3 regions of the Bradyrhizobium sp. STM 3557 genome follow, and region 3 is predicted to be linked to each of the others. Evidence: predicted binding sites of a transcription regulator. Region 3 holds the regulator's gene; each other region holds the start of a gene.

Region 1 (7,681 bases), 1.5 Mb from region 3:
CCCACCGACATATCGGCCGCGCTCGAGGAGCTGCGCAGCGATGCCGAGCGCAACGGTCACGCGGCGTCCGTGTCCTTCCACGGCCTGCCGGTGGTCATCGTCAAGCCGGCCGCGCTGAAACGCTGCCTCGGCAATCTCGTCTCCAATGCGGCGCGTTACGCCGACAAGATCGCCATCACCGGTCACCGCGATCACCGTTATCTGACGGTCACAGTCGATGATGACGGCCCCGGCATCCCCGCCGCTATGCGCGAGGAGGTGTTCAAGCCGTTCCTGCGACTCGATGATGCCCGCAACCAGGACGAAGGGGGCACGGGCTTAGGCCTCGCCATCGCCCGCGACATCGCCCGCTCCCATGGCGGCGACATCATGCTCGGCGAGAGCCCGATGGGCGGCCTCCGCGCCACGGTGCGGATCCCGGTTTAGGTGCTGCGTTCCTGAACAGCTGTCGTCCCGGCCAGGCGAGCTACGGGCAGTGCGACCCCGCTATTGTGGAGACAGGCGTGCCCTCATCCTCACCCGTCGTCCCGGGCAAGCGAGCAACGCGAGCGCGACCCGGGATCCATACGCCGCAGCAGATGTTTGGCGAAGGAGGACGTCACAGACATCGTGCCCACATGCCTCCCTGTGGTTATGGGTCCCGGCTCAAGGCCGGGACGACACCGGATTTGTTGAGGCGCCGGATGTAGTTACCGTAGCGTCATCCGGAGCGACAAGAATCCGACCGAGATTTGCGTCTCACTGCTTCGCGCCGGGCAGCAGCGCCTTCAGCTTTTCCATATCCTTGACATTCATCTTCATGCCACCGGGCATGACGATGTCACCGGGCTTCTGGTCCGGCTTGCAGGCGCCGAGCCACTTCGCCTCGATCGTCATCGTCGTGTCGCGCGCCGGAGCGCCGGCCTTGCCGCCCTCGAAATGCGAGGTGGTCTTCACGACATAGGCGGAGTTGAAGTCGCCGACGATCTCGGTATGCCCGGTCGAGTTGATGCCGCCGATGGTGCAGACGAAGTCGGCGACATAGCCGTTCGCCGTCTGCTGCAAATCCTGCTTCGAGCACATCTGCTTGGCCATCGGAGCGACATTGCTGTTCATCTCCTTGTCGATCGTCGCGTCGGTGCAGTGCTGCATGGTCATGTCAGGCATCTGCGACCCCGTGCGAGCCATCTTCATCTCCCACAGGCCCGGCTTGCGGGTCGGCAGTTCGACGGCGAACGCGCCATGCGCAGACAGCGCCAGCAACACGCCACAAGCTATTCCCGACGCGGCAGGCCGACGCATATCCGATACTCCGGCTTCAATTCAGGATCTTATTGGGCCGGCTCAATAACGTGTGCGCAGCGGCCGCTCTGCCGAACCATAGGGCACCCAGCGGCAGGCGAACGACAGATAGCCGCCATATTGCCTGTCGACCGCGAGGAATTTCGCCACCTTGCCGTAGGAGGCGCAGTGCTCGACAGCCATCTGCCGCGCATCCGCCGTCTGCGCCAGCGAAAAGGCGATGATGCCGCCGGTGTCGTTGCCCTTGAACGCCGGCACCGGCAACAAATCGGCCTTGGCCGGCACCGCCGCCAGCATGCCAAGGCCCGCAATCAGGCCCATCGCCTTCATCATTCGCATCAGAGTCTCCATTCGCTGCCGGCAATCTAGGATGCCTCTGCGCGCAAGAAAAGGACGGCGGGGTTGCGGCGACGATACAGTCGTGGAGTGTTGCCGCGTTGCACTTGACCTCTGTTGACCGGCGCGGCACGGTCCGTCTTTCCTGGACCAGCCCCGCGGACACCCCATGCGCAACGGCAGCAATTTCCTCAAGACCCTCGGCGCCACCTGTGGTGCTGTGCTCGGCCTTCTCGCCATCGGCGCGCCGGCACATGCCGCCAACCCGCTGGAGATGAATTTCTGGCTGTCGGGCCCGAAATATGACGGGCGTGTCGCACCTTGCGAAGCTGCGCTGCCGACGATCAGCCACGACTTCCAGGAGAAGGAAAGCACCTTCTGGAATTCGGCACTGACCATCACCGGCTATGCCAACATCCACGAGATCGCCTTCCGCCCCTGGCAGTCCGACAACATTCCGCGCCGCTACTGCACCGGCAGCGTCATGGTCAGCGACGGCAAGGTGCGCACGGTGAACTTCTCGATCATCGAAGATGGCGGGTTTGCCGGCTACGGCCAGGGTGTCGAATTCTGCGTCGTCGGCCTCGACCGCAACTGGGCCTACAACCCGGCCTGCCGCGCCGCCAAGCCCTGATCGAACTGGTTCTGATCGAAGAAGCCCTGATCAGCCAAGCACCGCTCAGGCGAGCCTGAGCAGGTTCAGCCGCGTCACTCTCGAACATGCGGCGAATTTGTTCTTGAAATGTTCCGGTGGCCTGTTACAGTTCCCATGATGTTCAGGGAGCTCGTTATGGTCAATCGCCTGCTCGGATCTGCTGCCCTTTTTGCCAAGCCGCTTCGTCTGCTCGCCCCTCTGCTGCTGCTCGGCCTGATGGCGAGCCTTGTGCCCGCCCGTGCCCAGGATCGCCGCCAGAACGCGCCTGGCGCGTTCGATTTCTACGTGCTGTCGCTGTCCTGGTCGCCCTCCTACTGCGCCGAAGCCGAGGAGCGCGGCAGCGGCGGACGCTCGCAGCAGTGCAGCGGCCGGCCCTTCTCCTTCGTCGTGCACGGCCTATGGCCGCAATATGAGAGCGGCTATCCCGAATATTGCGCGCAGCCCTCGCCCCGCCTGCCCCGCAACATCATGGTTTCGATGCTCGATCTGATGCCGGCGCCGGGGTTGATCTACAACGAATGGGATAAGCACGGCACCTGCTCCGGCCTGCCCGCCAAGGCCTATTTCGAGACCATTCGCAAGGCGCGCGCCGCGATCAAGATCCCCGAGGAATTCCTGTCCTTGTCCGACACCCGCACGGTGGCACCGGCAGCGGTCGAGGACGCCTTCGTCAAGGCCAATCCGGGCCTGACCAATGCCGGTGTCGCGGTCACATGCAACCGCACCCGGCTCAGCGAAGTCCGGATCTGCCTGTCCAAGGAGCTGCAGTTTCGCGCTTGCGACGAGGTGGATCACCAGGCCTGCCGCCGCGACGAGGTGACGATGCCGCCGGTCAGGGGCGGCTAGGTCCTTCCATCCCCTGCGGAGCCTGTCATCGGGTCCGCGCGCAGCGCGGCCCGATGACAGGCTCCGCACCGTCGCTGGACGATGCTTCGCATCGCCAGGAGAACCATGATGCCACGGTTCCTCGTTCCCGCCTCATCCTTCGAGACGGCCACCTGCGGCCCCTCAGGATGAAGCGATGCACTCAGTCTTGCTGCATGGAGTTGACGTTTGCCGGCGTAACAGTTGCTTTCATCCGCCGATGTCGTAACTCAGGCCATGAACTACCGTCACGCCTTCCACGCTGGCAGCTTTGCCGACGTCATCAAGCACATCGTGCTGGTGCGTATCCTGACCTATCTGCAGGAGAAGCCGGCCGCCTTCCGCGTCATCGACACCCATGCCGGGGCCGGCCTTTACGACCTCTCTGGCGAGGAGGCGAGCCGCAGCGGCGAATGGCTGACAGGCATTGCCCGCGTCATGCAGGCGCGTTTCACCGAGCGGGCGATGCCTTTGATTGCGCCCTATCTCGATATTGTCAGGTCGTTCAATACCCCTCCCGCGCTTACTGCCTATCCGGGCTCGCCGCTCATTGCCCGCGCGCTGCTGCGGCCGCAGGACCGCATGACGGTCTGCGAGCTTGCTCCCATCCCACGCAAGCATCTGATCGATGCGCTCCGGCGCGACACTCAGGCCCGCGTCGTCGATCTCGACGGCTGGACCGCCCTGCCCGCCTTCGTGCCGCCGAACGAGCGCCGCGGCCTGGTGCTGATCGATCCCCCGTTCGAGGCCAAGGACGAATTCGAGCGGATGGGCGAGCGCTTTGCCGCCGCCTACGCCAAATGGCCGACCGGGATCTACGTGCTGTGGTATCCGGCGAAGAGCCGGCGCGCCACCGACGAGCTGGCTGACCGCGCGCTAGCTGCTACCGCGCAATCGAAACCGCCCGGCAAGCTCCTGCGGGTCGAGTTCAGCACCGGGCCGCAGATCGAGGGCGAGGCGCTGGCGTCGACCGGACTGCTCGTGGTCAATCCACCCTGGACGCTGCATGACGAGCTCAAGCTGCTGCTTACCGAATTGCAGAAGCCGCTCGGCCAAGGGGGTTCTGCGCGTTACCGGCTGGAGTTCCCAAAACCTTGAAGCGGCGAGCCGCGGAAAATTCGTAGTCAATCGCCGAGGAACCGTATTATGCTGACAGTTGTAAGACTGGCTTTACGTTCCGCTTCCGCGAATGGTTGCGGCGGGGTGATCAAGGCCTAACAAGAATCCGGCTGGTTCGGGCTCGCGAGGCCCGGGCTCGTCAAGGTGGCCACGCTTTCCGACAAGTGATGTCCGGTCGGACGCTGCGCGTGCGGGCGCGGTGGAGGAAGCAATGCGGGGGAGGAGTTTCCCGATGGCCATGACTGGGACGGTCAAGTTCTTCAATGGTGAGCGCGGCTACGGCTTCATCAAGCCGGACGATGGCGGACGCGATGTGTTCGTGCACATCACGGCGGTGGAGCGTGCCGGCCTGAAGGATCTGACTGAAGGACAGCGTATCAGCTTCGAGGTCGAGCCGGACAAGAAGGGCAAGGGCCCCAAGGCGGTCAACCTGGTGCTGTCATCGTAAGGCCGGCTGGCGACATCAGCCGGTCCGGCTTCCGCCGGGCGTGCGGCGAATGTCCGGGCCGGGGTGCGAACGTCCTTTTAGTTTATCGCTTGATCGCGTGAGCCGCCGGCGACAGGGCCGGATGACGTGCGGGGCAGATTTGTCTGCCGAAGGCCGCCGCAGAGGCATGCGCGGACGAACGCAACTCAGACAAGTGCAGGCAAAAAAATTCCGGCCGCGAGCGGCCGGAAGGTCATGCTGTTGTTGCCGTTTCTTCTTCCTATCAGAAATGGAAGTTGATGCCTGCGCGAACCAATCCAAACCGATAGTCGTTCTTCGCCCCCGTAACCACGAAATTGCTGTTGTCGAGATCGACATAGAGATATTCGATCTTGGCGCTCCAGTTCTGCGCCAGGCCGAACTCGGCGCCGGCGCCGAGCGTCCAGCCCGCGGTGGTGTGCGATTCCGAGACGCCGCCGAAAGTCATGCCCTTCAGTTCGCCGAACGCCAGACCGCCAGTGCCGTAGAACAGGATGTTGTTGAAGGCGTAGCCGGCGCGGCCGCGCACCGTGCCGAACCACGGGTTGGAGAACTTCCATGGCGCGAAGGTATCGTCGGCGCCGGTCAGGTTGATGTCGCCCTCGACGCCGAACACCCACGGGCTGCCGTTCTGCCAGTTGTAGCCGGCCCCGACGCCGCCGGTGATGCCGGATGGCTTGGTCGGATTATTGCCGACGCTGCCCCATTCGTAGCCAAGCGTGCCACCGAGATAGGGCCCGGCCCAGCTATAGGCGTTGAGTGGCTGGTACACCGTGTAGGGCGCGCGCGGCGCGTAGCCGAGATCGGCGCCCTGCGCCATGCCTGCGCATCCAATGGCCGCCAGCGCCATCGCCCCCACAACGAACCTGTTCATGCCCTTCTCCACGCGAACCGCCGCTACCGAACCGCCACTGCCATGGCTTCGCGAGGCGCCCGCACGGGCCAATCCGAAGCGTTCGTGGTTACGGAACTGCAGCTTTTTTCGAGAAGGTTTATCGAGAGTCTTAAGTTAAAGCGTCATTAAGCCGGGTTACCGCGCACTTAACGTCCTTAATGAAGCGTTACGCTGCAACGTGTTGTAAAGACACGCCTGCTGCAGCCTGTGCATGGATCGCCCCATGACCGGTCCGACTGCTGGCGGCGACGGCCACAAACGCCTAAATTCGGATCATGACCACCCACAGTTCCGATCCGTCCAAAGCGCCCGAGGCATCGCCTGCGCCGGAGAGCAAGCGCGGCTCCGCGCCCGACCTACCGCCCGAGAACCTGGATACCCCCGACATCGATCCGGCCGACGCCCGCGCCGGCGAGGAGGAGGACGAAGGGCGGCTGCCGGATCTGTCCGAAGAGAGCCTCGAGGCCGTCGCGGAGGGCCCACTCGCGATCGGCCACGCCGCGATCGAGAAGGCGGTACGGCTCGCCCCCACCTCGCCCGGCGTCTATCGCATGCTCAATGCGAACAATGACGTGCTCTATGTCGGCAAGGCCAAGAACGTCAAAAAGCGCCTGTCGTCCTACGCCCGCGTGAACGCGCCGCTGCCGGCGCGCATCCTGCGCATGATCGCGGCCACCGTGAATGTGGAGATCGTCTCGACCGGCACAGAAACCGAGGCACTGCTGCTCGAGGCCAACCTGATCAAGCAGCTGAAGCCCCGCTTCAACGTGCAGCTGCGCGACGACAAGTCGTTTCCCTACATCCTGCTCACGGGCGACCATTGGGCGCCGCAGATCCTCAAACATCGCGGCGCGCAGTCGCGGCCCGGCCGCTATTTCGGTCCGTTCGCTTCGGCCGGCGCGGTCAACCGCACCATCACGGCGCTGCAACGCGCCTTCCTGATCCGCTCCTGCACCGACTCCTTCTTCGAGAGCCGCACCCGCCCGTGCCTGCTCTACCAGATCCGTCGCTGCGCCGGCCCCTGCACCGGCGAGATCGACTTTCCCGGCTATACCGAGCTGGTGCGCGAGGCGACCGACTTCCTCTCGGGCCGCAGCCATGCGGTGAAGCAACTGCTCGCTGCCGAGATGGAGAAGGCATCCGGCGAGCTCGAATTCGAGACCGCGGCCGTCTATCGCGACCGCCTCGCGGCGCTGTCGGCGATCCAGTCGCAGCAGGGCATCAACCCGCGCACGGTGGAAGAAGCCGACGTGTTCGCCGTCCACCAGGAGGGCGGCTATTCCTGCGTCGAGGTGTTCTTCTTTCGCACCGGGCAGAACTGGGGCAACCGCGCCTATTTCCCGCGCGCGGAGAAATCGTTCACGCCGGAAGAAGTGCTCGGCGCTTTCGTCGCGCAGTTCTACGACGACAAGCCGCCGCCCAAACTCATCCTGCTCTCGCATGAGATCGAGGAAAGCGAGCTGCTTGCGGAAGCGCTCTGCGTCAGGGCCGGCCACAAGGTCGAGGTCTCCTGCCCGAAGCGCGGCGAGAAGAAGGAGCTGGTTGCGCACGCGCTGACCAATGCGCGCGAGGCGCTCGGGCGCAAGCTCGCCGACACGGCAACGCAAGGCCGGCTCTTGGAGGCGATGGCCGCGACGCTTGCCTTGCCACAGGTGCCGAAGCGGATCGAGGTCTACGACAACAGCCACATCCAGGGCACCAACGCGGTCGGCGCCATGATCGTCGCCGGTCCCGACGGCTTCATCAAGAACCAGTACCGCAAGTTCAACATCAAGTCCGAAGGGCTGACGCCGGGCGACGATTACGCGATGATGAAAGAGGTGCTGCAGCGCCGCTTCAAACGGCTGATTACGCCGTCGGAGAAGGATACCGCGCGCGCCAAGGAGGACGACGTGCAGCAATGGCCCGACCTCGTCATCATCGATGGCGGCCGCGGCCAGCTCAATGCCGTCCGCGAGATCTTCACCGAGCTCGGCGTCGACAAGGTCGCGCTGATGTCGGTCGCCAAGGGGCCGGACCGCGACGCCGGGCGCGAAACCCTGTTCATCCCCGAGCGCGAGGCAAT
Region 2 (7,681 bases), 120 kb from region 3:
ACCAGGCCACACCGACCTGGAGCGCCCTCTTGATAGCTGTCCCCATCGCCATTCCGACGCCTGCACTCACGCCTTTACCCACGCCCCACCTGGGCTTATAGCCTCGTTCCGCCCGAAATGCCGTCACCGAAAAGCCACAACGTTGCAGCAACCGCCACGTGCGATTCATACGCGGCAGGCGCGCGCGAGACCCGTCTGCACAACAAAAAGGCCGGCGTGCAGCCGGCCTTCTCAGTTTCTGCTGGATGCTTGGCCTCAGCGATCAGTACCGGGCGACCACCGGACCGCCCCAGCGATAGTTCAGTCGCACGGTGGCGAGATCGACATCCTGGCGAATGCGTTCGGTGGCGCTGAAGACGCCGGCTGGCGTGACCGAATTCAGGGTGCGCGTGCCCAGGAACAGGTGGTCATATTCGAAGCCGATCGACCAGTTCGGCGAGAACCCGACTTCGATGCCCGCACCGACCGTGCCGCCCCAACGGGTGTCGTTGACGGAGTCGACCAGGAAGCCGGCCGCGTCGATGGTCCGGTAGCGATCGGCGACCACGGCCGCGCCGCCCTTCACATAACCGAGCACATTGTTCCAGGCCCAGCCGATCTGGCCGGTCATCAGGCCGAACGCGTCGACCCTGGTCTGATTGGTCAGGCCAGCGGCGAAGACCGTGCCAGCCAGGAGGTTGACGTTGCTGCCCTTGAGGTCGGCCCAGTTGCCCTGGCCCTCGAGGCCGAACACCCAGCTCTGCATCTGCCAGCGATAGCCGATCTGGCCGCCGGCCGTGGCGCCCGTTGCGTCATGGCAGCCTTCGGCCAAGGGCGTTGCCAGCGGGCCTGTGGGCGCGGGCAAGGCAGTGAGGTCCCGGCAATTCCGGCTCCAGCCTCCGCCGCCGTTGCCACCGATGTAGAAGCCGCTCCAGTCGTAGATGGCGGCTGCCACTGGAGGCGGCGCCTTGGTGTACGGCCGCGCGGCGAGATCCGCCGCCCCGGCCGGTGCCACCATCCCCAACACAATGATACTCGTCGCACCCAGCAGAATCTTTTTCATCGAACTCCCCTCGGCGTTTTGCGCCCCCCGTTGTCCCCGGAAGCGCCGTGACAATTTCTCGCGACCGCCCTTACGGCCCAAATTCCACCCGTAAATATACCCGATTCAACTTCCGATACCGTCTCCCGAAAGACACACTCGCCAGCCGAATGAAGGTCAGCGGTCCTAACCTAAGTTAATGATCGGCATCGAGATTTCTGGCCGGATGGAACTTTTTCGAGTTCCATTGCCGAAAACACCCTTAGGTAGTGTGGGCAAAATCAGCGTGAGCACAATGGTGTGCGTGGAATTCTGGAACAAACCTGGAACAGTGACGGTTGGCGCGCTATATGTGGATAAGCCAGGAGAGGGCAGGTGGCGGCCGCAGCAAGCGTATAGGGTCCGCCGCGAAGGGATCTGGTCTGTCAATTCAGCTGTCGAGGCTGCGCGGCTGCCAATCCAGGGATTTTGAACCGCGGGAGAGTGGTGATGGCGGGAAGCGTGAACAAGGTGATTCTGGTCGGCAATCTCGGCAAGGATCCGGAGATCCGGCGTACCCAGGACGGACGACCGATCGCCAATTTGAGCATCGCGACGTCGGAGACCTGGCGCGACAAGGCCACCGGCGAACGAAAAGAGAAGACGGAGTGGCACCGCGTCGTGATTTTCAACGAAGGACTCTGCAAGGTCGCCGAGCAATATCTGAAGAAGGGTGCGAAGGTGTACATCGAGGGTGCGCTGCAGACCCGGAAGTGGACTGATCAGAGCGGCGTCGAGAAGTACTCCACCGAAGTGGTGCTGCAGGGCTTCAACTCCACGCTGACCATGCTCGATGGTCGCGGCGGTGGTGGCGGCAGCTTCTCAGACGAGCCGGGCGGCGATTTCGGCATGAGCACCCCATCGGCACCGCCACGCCGCGCAGTCGCGGCCGGTGGCGGTCGCAACAGCGACATGGATGACGACATTCCGTTCTGAAACTGAAGTCGGCGCAGTCGCATGGACGACTGCGCCGCGACGGCCTAGCCGTTGGCCATCGAGGCCGGTCACGTCAATGTCAGCGTCGACGATGGGGACGCTCGTCGCGCTGTCTACATCCTGAAAGTGGCGATCAGCATGTCGCTGAGCAGGTCGGCCTGACGGATGAGAGTCGCGCCGGATGTTCGTTCGTCCGTCGTTCTCTCGGCAAAGCTGGTGACCAGCGTCACGGCGAAGTCGATCTCGAAATCGAGATCATCCGATCTCCGATTTTTCAACGCGCCTTCGACGAATTGCTTGAAGAGCTGGGTGCCTGTCGCGATCAGGGCACGAAATTCCGCGGTATCTCTCAGATCGACCGAGGCGATCCGCAAGGCGCGTCGCAAGTCTGCTTCCGCGGCCTCGATCATGAAGAATTCGCGGATGAAGTCCCTGAGCTTTTGAGCATGGTCGCGACCGCGCCGGAGCAGGATCGGCGACAGCCTGGCGAGTTGCTTCTCCCAGGTGACCCGCACCAGATGGAAGAGCAGGGCCTCCTTGTTCGGGTAGTATTGATAGAATGAGGAGATGTTGACGCCGGCCTTCTCGGCGACCTTGTTGGCCGTGAACCCACTCGGCCCGTCATGCGTCAAAATGTAAGTAGCTGCCTCGAGGATCGCGTCCACTGTCGCGATCGCCCGTTGCTGTTTGGGCTGTTTTTTCAAGGCAATGTCGACCGATCGCGCCATTGGAAGGGTCCGCTTGGGAATGTGACTATCGAATGTAACTAAATGCTTATATTTTCTCTCCGCCCGAAATCAATCGTCACGTGGCGGAAGGAAGATGCAATGGCCTCGAAGAGACCCCGGTGGTCATCATTGGTGCCGGGGTCGCCGGCCTGACGTTGGCGACCTTTCTGCGCAGGTCCGGTGTGTCCTGCATCGTGCTGGAGCGGCGCGACCGCGCCACCATCGAGGTCCGGCAGCGCGCCGGCGTCGTCGAGGCGCGAGGCGTCCAAATGTTCGAGCGTTGGGGGCTTGCCGACAAGCTGCTCGCAGGCCCGGTCGCTCACACCATCGACTATCGCATCAACGGTGTCGGTCGCATTTTCGGAGTTGTCGCCGACGGTGGCAGCCAGAGCCGGTTCTGCACCCAGCAGATGCTGGTCAATAACTTGCTGCGGGAGTTGGTCGACGTGATGTCCGGTGACGTCCGCTTCAATGTCGCCGACGTGATGATCCGGAACGACCTGAACGGACGTCCAGCCGTGACTTATTCCGACGCGCGCGGGGAACACGAACTCGCCTGCGGCTACATCGTCGGGTGCGATGGCAATCGCGGCGTCAGCCGGGCATCGATCCCGGATGGCGTCCTGACCAGCTACACGCACGAATTCGGCTATGCGTGGCTGGCTGCGCTTGTCGAGGCGCCGGTCGTCGGGCACCCGATCATGGGGGTCAGCGATCGCGGCTTCGTTGCCCAGCTTCCTCGCGGTCCCAAGATGAGCAGGTATTACCTGCAATGCGCATTGAATGATGGGCTCGCCGACTGGCCTGACCAGCGCATCTGGGACGAGATCCGGCTGCGGCTCCGCGAGCAGACCATCGAGAACGCGGCGGTTCATGACAAGGACGTCGTGCCGTTGCGGTGCGTGGTCCATGTGCCGATGCAGTACCGCAATCTCTTCCTTGCCGGCGATGCCGCGCACTTGGCATCTCCGACAGGAGCGAAAGGGATGAACCTGGCGCTCTACGACGTCGACGTCCTGGCCCAGGCCCTGGTGCGCGCCGTGCGCGACCGCGATGAGACCGGGTTGACGAACTACTCCGATACGGTGCTGCCTCACATCTGGAAATACCAGGAATTCAGCGTCTGGATGACCGATACGATGCACGACGCCGGCGACCCGACGCAGCACGGCACGTTTCGCCAGATGATCGCCCGCGCGCGTCTGGACAATCTGTTCGAGTCCTCCACGGCAGCACGTCTCCACACCGAATTGCAGCGAGGATTGAACTAGAGCCGGGTTCGGAGCCGAAGGTCCGGCGAGCCGTTTGGCGGGCATCGATCCTGCGCCAGACGGGAGGAGGCGGAGGCCGCTCAAGAACAACCGGAACGGCAATCGGGGCAGGTGCGGTCGTCGCGTTAAGTTGCTGGAAAATCGAGGATAAAAAGCGAGCTTCGCGCGCCCTTGGGGGTGGTTTGGGGCGGTCCGATGCGCTATATGATTCGAAGCGATTTTCGCACCTGAAACTGACCGGATTTTCCTTTGTCTGACGCTGAAGATGAGAAGCCCGGCGAGCCGGGCGGACCTTCCGATATTCGCCCCGTCTCGATCCTCGATGAGATGAAACGCTCCTACCTCGATTACGCGATGAGCGTGATCGTGGCGCGTGCGCTCCCTGACGCGCGCGATGGGCTGAAGCCGGTGCACCGGCGCATTCTCTACGGCATGTACGAGAACGGCTTCGAGTGGAACAAGGCCTATCGCAAGTCGGCGCGCACGGTCGGCGACGTCATCGGTAAATATCATCCGCATGGCGACCAGTCGGTCTATGACGCCCTGGTGCGCATGGCGCAGGACTTCTCGATGCGCGTGCCGCTGATCGATGGCCAGGGCAATTTCGGCTCGGTGGACGGCGATATGCCGGCGGCGATGCGCTACACCGAATCCCGCCTGACCAAGGTCGCGCAGTCGCTGCTCGACGATCTCGACAAGGACACGGTCGACTTCCAGCCGAACTACGACGGCCAGGAAAAAGAGCCGTCGGTGCTGCCGGCGAAGTTTCCGAACCTCCTCGTCAACGGCGCCGGCGGCATTGCCGTGGGCATGGCGACCAACATCCCGCCGCACAATCTCGGCGAGGTGATCGACGCCTGCGTGGCGCTGATCGACAATCCCGCGCTCTCGATCGACGAGCTGATCGGCATCATTCCGGGACCGGATTTTCCGACCGGCGGCATCATCGTCGGCCGGCAGGGCATCCGTACCGCCTATCACACCGGCCGCGGATCGATCGTGATGCGCGGCAACGTGACGATCGACACCATCCGCAGGGATCGCGAGGCGATCCTGATCACGGAGATCCCGTACCAGGTCAACAAGGCCTCGATGGTGGAGCGCATCGCCGAGCTGGTGCGCGAGAAGAAGATCGAAGGCATCGCGGACCTGCGCGACGAATCCGATCGCGAGGGTTTTCGCGTGGTGGTCGAGCTGAAGCGCGACGCGGTGCCGGACGTGGTGCTGAACCAGCTCTACAAGTTCACGCCGCTGCAGACCAATTTCGGCGCCAACATGGTGGCACTCGACGGTGGTCGCCCGCAGACCATGAACCTGAAGGATCTGCTGACCGTCTTCGTCGCCTTCCGCGAACAGGTGGTGACGCGCAGGACCAAGTTCCTGCTCAACAAGGCACGTGATCGCGCCCACATCCTGGTCGGCCTTGCGATCGCGGTCGCCAATATCGACGAGATCATCCGCGTCATCAGAACCTCGCCCGATCCGGCCACCGCGCGCGACACCCTGATGTCGCGCGACTGGCCGGCCAAGGACGTCGAGGCGATGATCACCTTGATCGACGATCCGCGTCACAAGATCAATGCGGATGGCACTATCCGCCTGTCATTCGAACAGGCGAAGGCCATTCTCGATTTGCGCCTGCAGCGCCTGACTGCCCTCGGCCGGGACGAAATCTCCGACGAGCTCGACAAGCTCGCGGTCGAGATCAACGACTATCTCGACATCCTGCGCTCGCGCGCCCGCGTCCAGGGCATCATCAAGGCCGAGCTCGCCGACATCAAGGCGGAGTTCGCTACGCCGCGGCGGACCCAGATTGTCGAGCAGGAAGGCGAGGTCGAGGACGAGGATCTGATTCAGCGCGAGGACATGGTGGTGACCGTGTCGCACGCTGGGTACGCCAAGCGTGTGCCGCTATCGGCCTATCGGGCGCAGCGCCGCGGCGGCAAGGGCCGCGCCGGCATGCAGACGCGTGAGGAGGACTTCGTCAGCCGCCTGTTCGTGGCCTCGACGCACACGCCGGTGCTGTTCTTCTCCTCGCGCGGCCAGGTGTATAAAGAGAAGGTCTGGCGGTTGCCGGTCGCAGCGCCCAACGGGCGCGGCAAGGCGCTGATCAACATCCTGCCGCTGGAGCAGGGCGAGCGCATCACCACCATCATGCCGCTGCCGGAGGACGAATCCTCCTGGGCCAATCTGGACGTGATGTTTGCGACCACGGGCGGCAATGTCCGCCGCAACAAGCTCTCCGACTTCGTCGATGTGCGCCGCTCCGGCATCATCGCCATGAAGCTCGACGAGGGCGAGTCGATCGTCGACGTGCAGATCTGCACCGAGCGCGACGACGTGCTGCTGACCGCCGCCGGCGGCCAGTGCATCCGCTTCCCGGTCACCGACGTGCGCGTCTTCACCGGGCGCACCTCGATGGGCGTGCGCGGCATCGCGCTGGCCAAGGACGACAAGGTGATCTCGCTTTCGATCCTGCGCCACGTCGAGACCACCTCCGACGAACGCACGGCTTACCTGAAGATGCGCCGCGCCATGTCCGGTGACGTCGGTGCGGGCGAGGCCGGCACCGAGGAGGCGGTGGAGGTCGAAGGCGAGGAGGCGGCGGCCGGCTCGATCCAGCTCTCGCAGGAACGTTATGTCGAAATGTCCGCACAGGAGCAGGTCGTGCTGACGGTGTCCGTCAACGGCTATGGCAAGCGGACCTCGTCCTACGAGTACCGGACCACCGGCCGCGGCGGCAAAGGCATCGTCGCGATGTCGGTCAACAACCGCAACGGCAAGCTGGTAGCGTCCTTCCCGGTGGAAGACAGCGACCAGATCATGCTGGTCACCGACAAGGGCCAGCTCATCCGCTGCCCGGTCGACGGCATCCGCATCGCCGGCCGCTCCACCCAGGGTGTCATCGTGTTCAACACCGCCGATGACGAGCACGTCGTCTCGGTCGAGCATATCGGCGAGGAGACTGAGAACGGCGCCAATGGCGGTGGCTCGGAAGGAGCGAATGGCGAATAGGTGATTGGCGAATAGGGAGCAGGGAGTGGCGAATAGGGGATAAGATCCATTCGCTACTCGCCATTCGCTATTCGCAAATCCTCACCGCACCCGGTCGACGCCGACAGTACGGGCCTCGCGCACCGCGCCCTTCGTGCCGGCCACGCGCAGGCAGGACGCCTCGAAGTTCGGCCAGGCCTGCTGCGAGCAGTCGCGGCCGATCGGGTGGATATCGAGCCGGTCACCCTTCGCCAGCGGCTGAGGCACGCTGGCCGCAACCTCCGGCGCGAAGCCGGGCAGCGTAGTGAGAGCGGCGGCCACGAAGGCAGCCAGCGCCACGGCAGAAAGTGCTTTGATCATCTGAGCCCCCTGTTGACGGGTCTTAAGCGCCCATCACGTTGTTGGCGGCTTGATAACCACGACCGGTTTCGAGAAGCCTTCGCCGGCCGCTAAAAATGGTTTCACCGCGCTTACCGTTTGTTTCATCGTCCCCGTGGAACGAAACAAACCCTGCGCTTGCCGGCCGGTTCCGGGCGGTATAGGAGGGGCTCATGCAACGAATTGCGCTCTATCCAGGCTCGTTCGACCCGGTGACCAACGGCCATGTGGACGTGGTGCGGCAGGCCGTGCACCTCTGTGACAAGCTGATCGTCGCCGTCGGCGTGCATTCCAGCAAAAAGCCGCTGTTTTCG
Region 3 (7,681 bases):
GAACCGGAGCCTGCATTCAGCTTCGACGTCCTCAAATTGCGCCGATGTCTTCGGGATCAATTCTATCAGTTCTCAGCCATTCTGCCCATCGAGCCCAACCTGCTGCGTGGCGAGTAAGATGCGGCGCAGGCGACCGGCCGCTGCATTCCGGACACGGCAATTTCGATGGCCATCTGATACCAATCGCCCGCGGGTGAAGTCACCAGGCTTCAGTCCGAGTGCCTTCCATGGCGGCTCTGTTTCCGCGATCAGAGGGGATGTCCCACAGACCTGCAGTGCGGCAACGCTCGATGCAGCCGGCCGTGCTATTGCAAGGCGCGGGCGCAGGCACCAAATGAACATTCGTGGGAGGCAGAATCGCTCCGGAGAGAGAGCGTGGCCAGTCGAAGAACACATCAAGAGCTCCCCGTGATCGCGCGCTTCGAAGTGCGCCAGCGCAACTACCTTGCGCCAGACGGCTCGATAAACCGCGCCCTTCCCGCCTTCGCATCCGATGCCAAGCTGCTCATTGACCTGTATCGGGCCATGGTGCTCCTGCGCGTCTTTGACCGAAAAGCTGTCGCATTGCAGCGTACTGGCCGGCTTGGAACATATGCCGTTTCGCTCGGCCAGGAGGCAGTGTCGGTCGGGATAGCCAGTGCGATGCGGGAGGAGGACGTGCTGCTGCCCTCCTATCGCGACAATGGCGCGCTGATCTGGCGTGGCGTCAAGCTGGAGGAGATTCTGCTGTTCTGGGGCGGCGACGAGCGAGGCAATCACTTCTCCGGACCAGTCCACGATTTCCCATTCTGCGTTCCGGTCGGATCTCAGGCGCCGCACACCGCTGGCGTTGCCTATGCCTTGAAGCTGCGCAAGGAACCACGTGTCGCCGTCTGCATGTTCGGTGATGGTGCGACGTCGAAAGGCGACGTCTACGAAGCCATGAATTTTGCCGGTGTGCACAAGTTGCCGGTCGTGTTCGTCGCCGTCAACAATCAATGGGCCATATCGGTCCCGCTATCGCTGCAGACCAGTTGCGAAACATTGGCGCAGAAAGCCATTGCCGCGGGATTCAGCGGCGAACAGGTGGATGGAAGCGACGTGCTGGCGATGCGGGCCGCGGCTGAAGAGGCTATTGCTGCAGCCCGCGACGGCAAAGGCCCCCGCTTCATTGAGGCGGTGACGTACAGGCTCGGTGATCATACGACCTCCGATGATGCATCACGCTATCGTTCGGCCGAAGAAGTCCAGGCGCATTGGAAGGAGGAGCCTGTCACGCGCTTAAGGTCATATCTCGTCAACCAAAAAATGTGGAGCAAGTCGGACGAGGAGCAGCTCGCCGCCGAGTGCCATGAGCGCGTCGAGGCGGCGGCCGAACGCTACCTGGCAACGCCACCGCGCCGACCCGCAACCATGTTCGATCACCTCTATGCCGATTTGCCCGAGGCCTATGCCGCGCAGCGCCGCGAACTCGTGGGAGACGACAATGGCTGAGGTGACGTTGGTCGAAGCCATCAATCTGGCGCTCGCTCGCGCGATGGAGGATGATGCTGGCGTGGTCGTGCTCGGCGAGGACGTCGGTGTCAATGGCGGCGTTTTCCGCGCGACGGCGGGCTTGCAAAAGCGCTTTGGATCGGAGCGCGTGCTGGATACGCCGCTTGCCGAACTCTTGATCAGCGGGCTCTGCGTCGGCATGGCAGCGCAAGGATTGCGGCCGGTTGGCGAGATCCAGTTCATGGGATTTCTTTATCCCTGCCTTGATCAGCTGGTGAACCACGCATCCCGCATGCGCAACCGCACCCAGGGACGGCTCTCCTGTCCCATGGTTCTGCGCACCCCACACGGAGCCGGCATTCGTGCGCCCGAGCATCACTCTGAAAGCACCGAGGCGATGCTGGCCCATATTCCCGGTCTGCGTGTCGTCATGCCGTCTTCGCCGGAACGCGCCTACGGGCTTCTCCTCGCAGCGATCCGCGACCCCGATCCAGTCGTATTTCTGGAGCCGACACGCCTCTACCGCTCGGCCAAAGGCGAGGTGGAGGACAATGGCGAAGCCCTGCCTCTGGATCGCGCCTTTGTGCTGCGGGACGGTCGCGACCTCACTTTGATCAGTTGGGGTGCGGCGCTGAAGGAGACCATGGCCGCTGCCGACACGCTGTCTACCGAAGGCATCTCCGCCGACGTCATCGATCTCGCGACTCTAAGACCTTATGATGAAGAAGCCGTGCTCGGTTCGGTCGCAAAGACCGGACGCTGCATCATCGTGCACGAGGCCGCGCGCACCGGCGGATTCGGAGCCGAGATTGCGGCTACGATCGCAGAACACAGCCTGTCCTCGCTGCTTGCACCTGTGACGCGCGTCACCGGCTACGATACGATCGTCCCGATGGCGCGTCTTGAGCAGTACTATATGCCATCGGTCGAACGCATCGTGACCGCGGCGCGCAAGGTGTGTCAGTTCAGCTAGACCTCGACGGACTTCGCCCCATGCGCCAATTCATGCTGCCGGATCTCGGAGAAGGTCTTGAAGAGGCGGAGATCGTAACCTGGTACGTCAACGAGGGCGATCATGTCGTCACCGATCAGCCGCTTCTCTCCGTCGAAACCGACAAAGCGGTCGTTGAGATACCATCGCCCTCGAGCGGGCGCATCGCGCACCTGTTCGGCGGCAAGGGAGACATGGTGAAGGTCGGCACGCCCCTGGTCGAATTTGCCGAAGGCGCCGAGCAAGACACAGGCACGATCGTCGGCGAGCTGGGTCGCGGCGAGCATCCGCAGCCGACGGGAATTCACTCCGCGCGGCCAGGCGGCCAGGAATCTCGGGCGTTTCCGGCGGTACGCGCACTCGCGCGCAAGCTGAACGTGGCCCTTGAGCTCATCGAAGGCACGGGACCCGACGGTACGATCACGCGCGCCGATGTCGAAAGGGCCGCGAAGGGGATGGCCCAGACCGGTCGCGCCGAACCCCTGCGCGGCATGCGCCGCACGATGGCCCAGCGTATGACGGCAGCCCATGCGCAAATCGTCCCCGCCACCGTAACCGATGAAGCCGACATCGACGATTGGCCGACGGGCGAGGACGTGACAATCCGCCTGGTACGGGCCATCGCGGCCGCCTGCAAGGCACAACCCACGCTCAATGCCTGGTATGATTCCCGCACAGGAGAACGCCGCCTGATCGCCCGAATCGATCTCGGCATCGCCGTCGATACCGAGGGCGGCCTGATCGTTCCTGTCTTGCGTAATGTCGCAGAGCGGAGCGTATCGGACCTGCGGGCTGGCCTCGACCGCCTGCGCGCTGACGCAATCGCGCGCTCGATACCCCCGGAAGAGCTACGTGGTGCGACCATTACGCTGTCGAATTTCGGGATGATCGGCGGCCGGTTTGCCAATCTGATCATCGTGCCGCCGCAAGCGGCAATCATCGGAGCGGGTCGGATCTCACAGCGGGCAGTCGCGTATCGGGGCCAGCCTGCGGTGAGGCGCATGCTGCCCTTGTCGCTCACCTTTGACCATCGCATCGTGACCGGTGGCGAAGCTGCTCGCTTCCTGGTCGCGCTCAAATCGGATCTCGAGCTGATGTCTTGAACCACCTGCCTGCCATGTCCTGAAGAGAACTCGAAGAGACGCGGCAAGACCGACGAGGTGCAGGCATGGCGGCGACTTGCGTTACGGACTCTTGTATAGTCCGCGCATGGCCGAACCCGATCCAGAGCGAGGTGCCTCGGCGGCGCCTCATCGCAAGATCATCCATATCGACATGGATGCGTTCTACGCGTCGGTGGAACAGCGAGACAACCCGGAGCTTCGAGGAAAGCCGGTCGCGGTGGGCGGCTCGGCGGAACGAGGCGCTGTGGCCGCTGCGAGCTACGAAGCCCGGAGGTTCGGCGTGCGTTCGGCGATGCCGTCGGTCACCGCGAAGCGACAGTGTCCGGACCTGATATTCGTGAAGCCGCGCTTCGAGGTCTACAAGGAGATCAGCCGGCAGATCCGCCACATCTTTGCCGAGCATACGGCAATTATCGAGCCGTTGTCGCTCGACGAGGCCTATCTCGATGTCACGGAGAACCTACAAGGCATCCCGCTGGCCAGGGACATCGCGCTGCGGATCCGCGAGAAGATCAAGGCCGAGACCGGCCTCAATGCCTCGGCCGGCATTTCCTACAACAAGTTTCTGGCGAAGCTTGCCTCCGATCACCGAAAGCCAAACGGACAGTTCGTCATCTCTCCCGAAATGGGTCCGGCCTTCGTCGAATCGCTACCTGTCGGCAAATTCCACGGCATCGGCCCGGCGACGAGCGCGAAGATGAACCAGCTTGGTATCTTCACGGGCCTGGACATGCGCAAACAGGCGCTGGAGTTCATGTGCGCCAACTTTGGCAAGGCCGGAGCCTACTACTATTGGATCTCGCGCGCCGTCGACGAACGGCCAGTCCGCGCCAACCGAATCCGGAAATCGGTCGGTGCGGAAAACACATTCCGGACCGATCTTGCCGAACTCGACGCCATGATCGCAGAGCTCGAGCCGCTGATCGACAAGGTGTGGCGCCACTGCGAGTCAGTCGGCAGTCGGGGGCGAACCGTGACGCTGAAGATCAAGTTCGCGGACTTCGAGATCATCACGCGCAGCCGATCCGTTTCTACGGCTGTCGCGGACCGTGACGATCTCGCACGCCTGGCAATCGGTCTGCTGGAGAATGCCATGCCCCTTCCGAAGGCGGTGCGCCTGCTGGGAGTATCTTTGTCTTCCCTGCTGGGCGAGAACGACACGGACCCGCAACTGGATTTCAGTATTTGACGGAAAGCCGCTCTTGGTTTCACAAGAAGGGGGAACACGGAAGCCTTGTGCTGGCCGCCGAACCGTCGTCGATTTTTGCCGGGCCAGATAGACCCGGTTTTCCTGCGCTCGATATCGTCAAAACCGGGCGGATTCACCCCAAATTAATGATTGCGGAACACATATCGAACATATAGTGTCCGTTCATGATTTGTTTCGAGTATCTTGCGGTAACGCAATTCCGGACCTTCGCAAGCGACCAGTCGCGGAGCTCGGACGACATCAACCTGGGGACTTCATCGAGATGCTGACGCGCAAACAGTACGAACTCCTGCGGTTCATCAACGAGCGGCTCAAGGAAGCCGGCGTGCCGCCGTCATTCGACGAGATGAAGGATGCGCTCGACCTGCGCTCGAAGTCCGGCATCCATCGCCTCATCACCGCACTCGAGGAGCGCGGCTTCATTCGCCGCCTGCCCAATCGCGCCCGCGCGATCGAGGTGATCAAGCTGCCCGAGCTGTCGCAGGCCGCAGGCAACCGGCGCGGCTTCACGCCCTCGGTGATCGAAGGCAATCTCGGCAAGGTGCGCACCTCCACGCCCGCGCTGGATGACGGCGAGCGGCCGGTCGCCGTTCCGGTGATGGGCCGGATCGCCGCCGGTACGCCGATCGAGGCGCTGCAGACGCGCAGCCACACGATCAGCGTGCCGGCCGACATGCTCGGCAATGGCGAGCACTATGCACTCGAGGTGCGCGGCGATTCGATGGTCGATGCCGGCATCCTCGACGGCGACATGGCCTTGATCCAGCGCAACGAGAGCGCCGATACCGGCGACATCGTGGTCGCGCTGATCGACGACGAGGAGGCCACCTTGAAGCGCTTCCGCCGCCGCGGCGCGTCGATCGCGCTCGAGCCGGCCAACACCGCTTATGAAGTCCGTATCCTGCCGCCCAACCGGGTTAAGATCCAGGGCAAGCTGGTCGGGCTGTATCGCAAGTACTAATCCCTGCGGCGGACTTGCCGTTTGCGTGCAGGCGCAGCGCGCCCCGGTGCAAACGTCAGATCCAAAGCCGGACGGGTACGATAGACTGACGAGTGCTGCTGCGTTGCCGAAGTTCGCCGGAGTTGGTCTCTCGCGGGGCTGATGCGAACTTGCTGAAACGGGGGCCTCGTTACGCCGGCCCGCGAACAGGCGGCCGTGTCGGACTGATGCTGCGTGCCGAAGGTATTTGGCGGCAGAGTGATTTTGTGCGCTCGCTTTGCCGTAGGTTAAAGCTCAAACGCTTGTGATCGAGCTAGCCTATGGTCAGCGCAGAATTGCCGTGAACGACGCGCTAGGATTACGATCGATGTCCACTCTGATAGAGGCCTGCGCCTTTCCGGGGGGAGCGCGGGTCGGCTATCTCGAACGAGGAGCGATCCGATGTGTGACTATAGCCTGCATGCTGTTGCGTCCCGCCCGGCGAAGGTGGGTGAAACGCTGATGTCGACGACGTTCCGCGGCACGTCGACCCGTGGCTTCGCGTCCGAGAGCGAGCCCGGTGTCGCGGTTTGCATGCTTCCCGGAACGGAATTGGCATTCGAGGACGACGTCAAATATGACAGCCGTTGGTTCTGGACCAAGACGGTCCGTTCGCGCGTCGCCAAGTTCAACACGCTCGAGCGCCATGTCCCGGATCGTCATCACGACGCGATCGAATTCGCCGACGGCACCCGCGTGCTGGTGACGCAACTCCGCGAAGGCCAGCGCGTCACAGTGCTGCAGCTCCCGGTGACGGGAAAGCCCGCCGACCGCAAGTCCGACGTCCCGGCTGCGACCGCCGCCGCGACCCAAACGACGACGACACCAATAAGGCCGATATCGATAACTTAAACATAGAGGCGCCCACGCTTGATGGGCCCACGTTCAGCCCTCGGCGGAAATGATGAGGTCGCCGAGGGGGAGAGCGTGTTGTGGCCGATGAGATTGCTCCGAAAAGCATTTCGCAGATCACTGCTCCGCGGGGGCTAGGTCCCAAGCTTGGTTCGCAACAGCCTGCAGGGCCCAAGATCGTTGGAAAGATCACTTGGCAGAAGGCCGGGCGCGTGGTCGAGCCCGGCCGCTACATGCATCGGTTCGGCTGGCTCACGGTGACCGCCGAGGATCTCGCGATCTGGCGCCAATATCCTCAGGCCGAGTTCACGATGCTGCAGCTTCCGAAGTCGCACCAAGATGCTCCGGCGGAGGACGCCCTGTCGGACCTCGACGAGTATCATCTGGGCACCTTCGAGCTGCCACGTACTGGCTGATAGCTCGTCTTGATGCCAATCGGCCGCGCTGTGTTTCAGGCGGCAGGCCGGTCATGGCGCATGCGGCGACGTAATCAAGCAATCGAGATATTCTCCTTGGCCAGCACGCGCTGCACGGCTGGCCGCTGCAATACCCGTTGGGCCAGACGGTGCCATGCCGGATAGCTCGCCGACATATCGAGACCGACGCGTGCGCCCCATCCATAGAACACCAGCAAATAGGGATCGACCACGGAGTAAGCGCCGGGCAGCGCCCAATCGCGGCCGTCACTGACCAGGCTTTCGATATAGGCATATTGCTCGCGGACGTTCTGTTGTCCCTTGCCCTGAACGGCGGCGTAATCGCGCTCGTCTGCGACAAAGCGGTTCGGCCGCCAGATCTGGCCGTAGGACATCGCGTGCACATTGCTGGACAGCCAGTTCATCCATTCGATGGCGCGCGCCTCCCCGGCCGCGTCCGCAGGCAACAGTCCCGCATCGGGATGCCTGCGCGCAAGATAGAACAAGATGGCGTGCGCTTCGGTCAGCAGGTCGTCCGCACCTCCGATCCGCCCAGTGACGCCGGACAACGCCGGAATCCTCCCCTTGGGATTTTTTGCCATCCATTCCGGATTTGTCGTACCGACACCGCCGAGG

The links. The regulator LexA, encoded in region 3, represses DNA repair genes until DNA is damaged. The targets are predictions, from matches to a motif close to TGTTCNNNNTGTGTTCNG.
Region 1: the regulator LexA is predicted to act here: its motif matches at 2,350-2,367, upstream of P6U24_RS09810 (ribonuclease T2 family protein).
Region 2: the regulator LexA is predicted to act here: its motif matches at 1,335-1,352, upstream of P6U24_RS17375 (single-stranded DNA-binding protein).

Annotation. Positions count from the first base shown of each region.
Region 1 covers NZ_CP120697.1:2,180,456-2,188,136, reverse strand. The annotation lists gene P6U24_RS09830 (ATP-binding protein) at 1-426, shown strand, start outside; gene P6U24_RS09825 (DUF3617 domain-containing protein) at 739-1,281, opposite strand; gene P6U24_RS09820 (hypothetical protein) at 1,324-1,620, opposite strand; gene P6U24_RS09815 (hypothetical protein) at 1,787-2,251, shown strand; gene P6U24_RS09810 (ribonuclease T2 family protein) at 2,408-3,118, shown strand; gene P6U24_RS09805 (23S rRNA (adenine(2030)-N(6))-methyltransferase RlmJ) at 3,374-4,234, shown strand; gene P6U24_RS09800 (cold-shock protein) at 4,488-4,703, shown strand; gene P6U24_RS09795 (outer membrane protein) at 4,966-5,595, opposite strand; gene uvrC (excinuclease ABC subunit UvrC) at 5,892-7,681, shown strand, end outside.
Region 2 covers NZ_CP120697.1:3,825,356-3,833,036, forward strand. The annotation lists gene P6U24_RS17365 (outer membrane protein) at 1-46, opposite strand, end outside; gene P6U24_RS17370 (outer membrane protein) at 263-1,042, opposite strand; gene P6U24_RS17375 (single-stranded DNA-binding protein) at 1,511-1,996, shown strand; gene P6U24_RS17380 (TetR/AcrR family transcriptional regulator) at 2,110-2,724, opposite strand; gene P6U24_RS17385 (4-hydroxybenzoate 3-monooxygenase) at 2,844-3,995, shown strand; gene gyrA (DNA gyrase subunit A) at 4,245-7,010, shown strand; gene P6U24_RS17395 (hypothetical protein) at 7,092-7,349, opposite strand; gene coaD (pantetheine-phosphate adenylyltransferase) at 7,541-7,681, shown strand, end outside.
Region 3 covers NZ_CP120697.1:3,701,748-3,709,428, reverse strand. The annotation lists gene P6U24_RS16810 (hypothetical protein) at 1-117, shown strand, start outside; gene pdhA (pyruvate dehydrogenase (acetyl-transferring) E1 component subunit alpha) at 409-1,473, shown strand; gene P6U24_RS16800 (alpha-ketoacid dehydrogenase subunit beta) at 1,466-2,446, shown strand; gene P6U24_RS16795 (dihydrolipoamide acetyltransferase family protein) at 2,467-3,567, shown strand; gene dinB (DNA polymerase IV) at 3,674-4,777, shown strand; gene lexA (transcriptional repressor LexA) at 5,061-5,759, shown strand; gene P6U24_RS16780 (hypothetical protein) at 6,180-6,629, shown strand; gene P6U24_RS16775 (hypothetical protein) at 6,863-7,045, shown strand; gene P6U24_RS16770 (glutathione S-transferase family protein) at 7,120-7,681, opposite strand, start outside.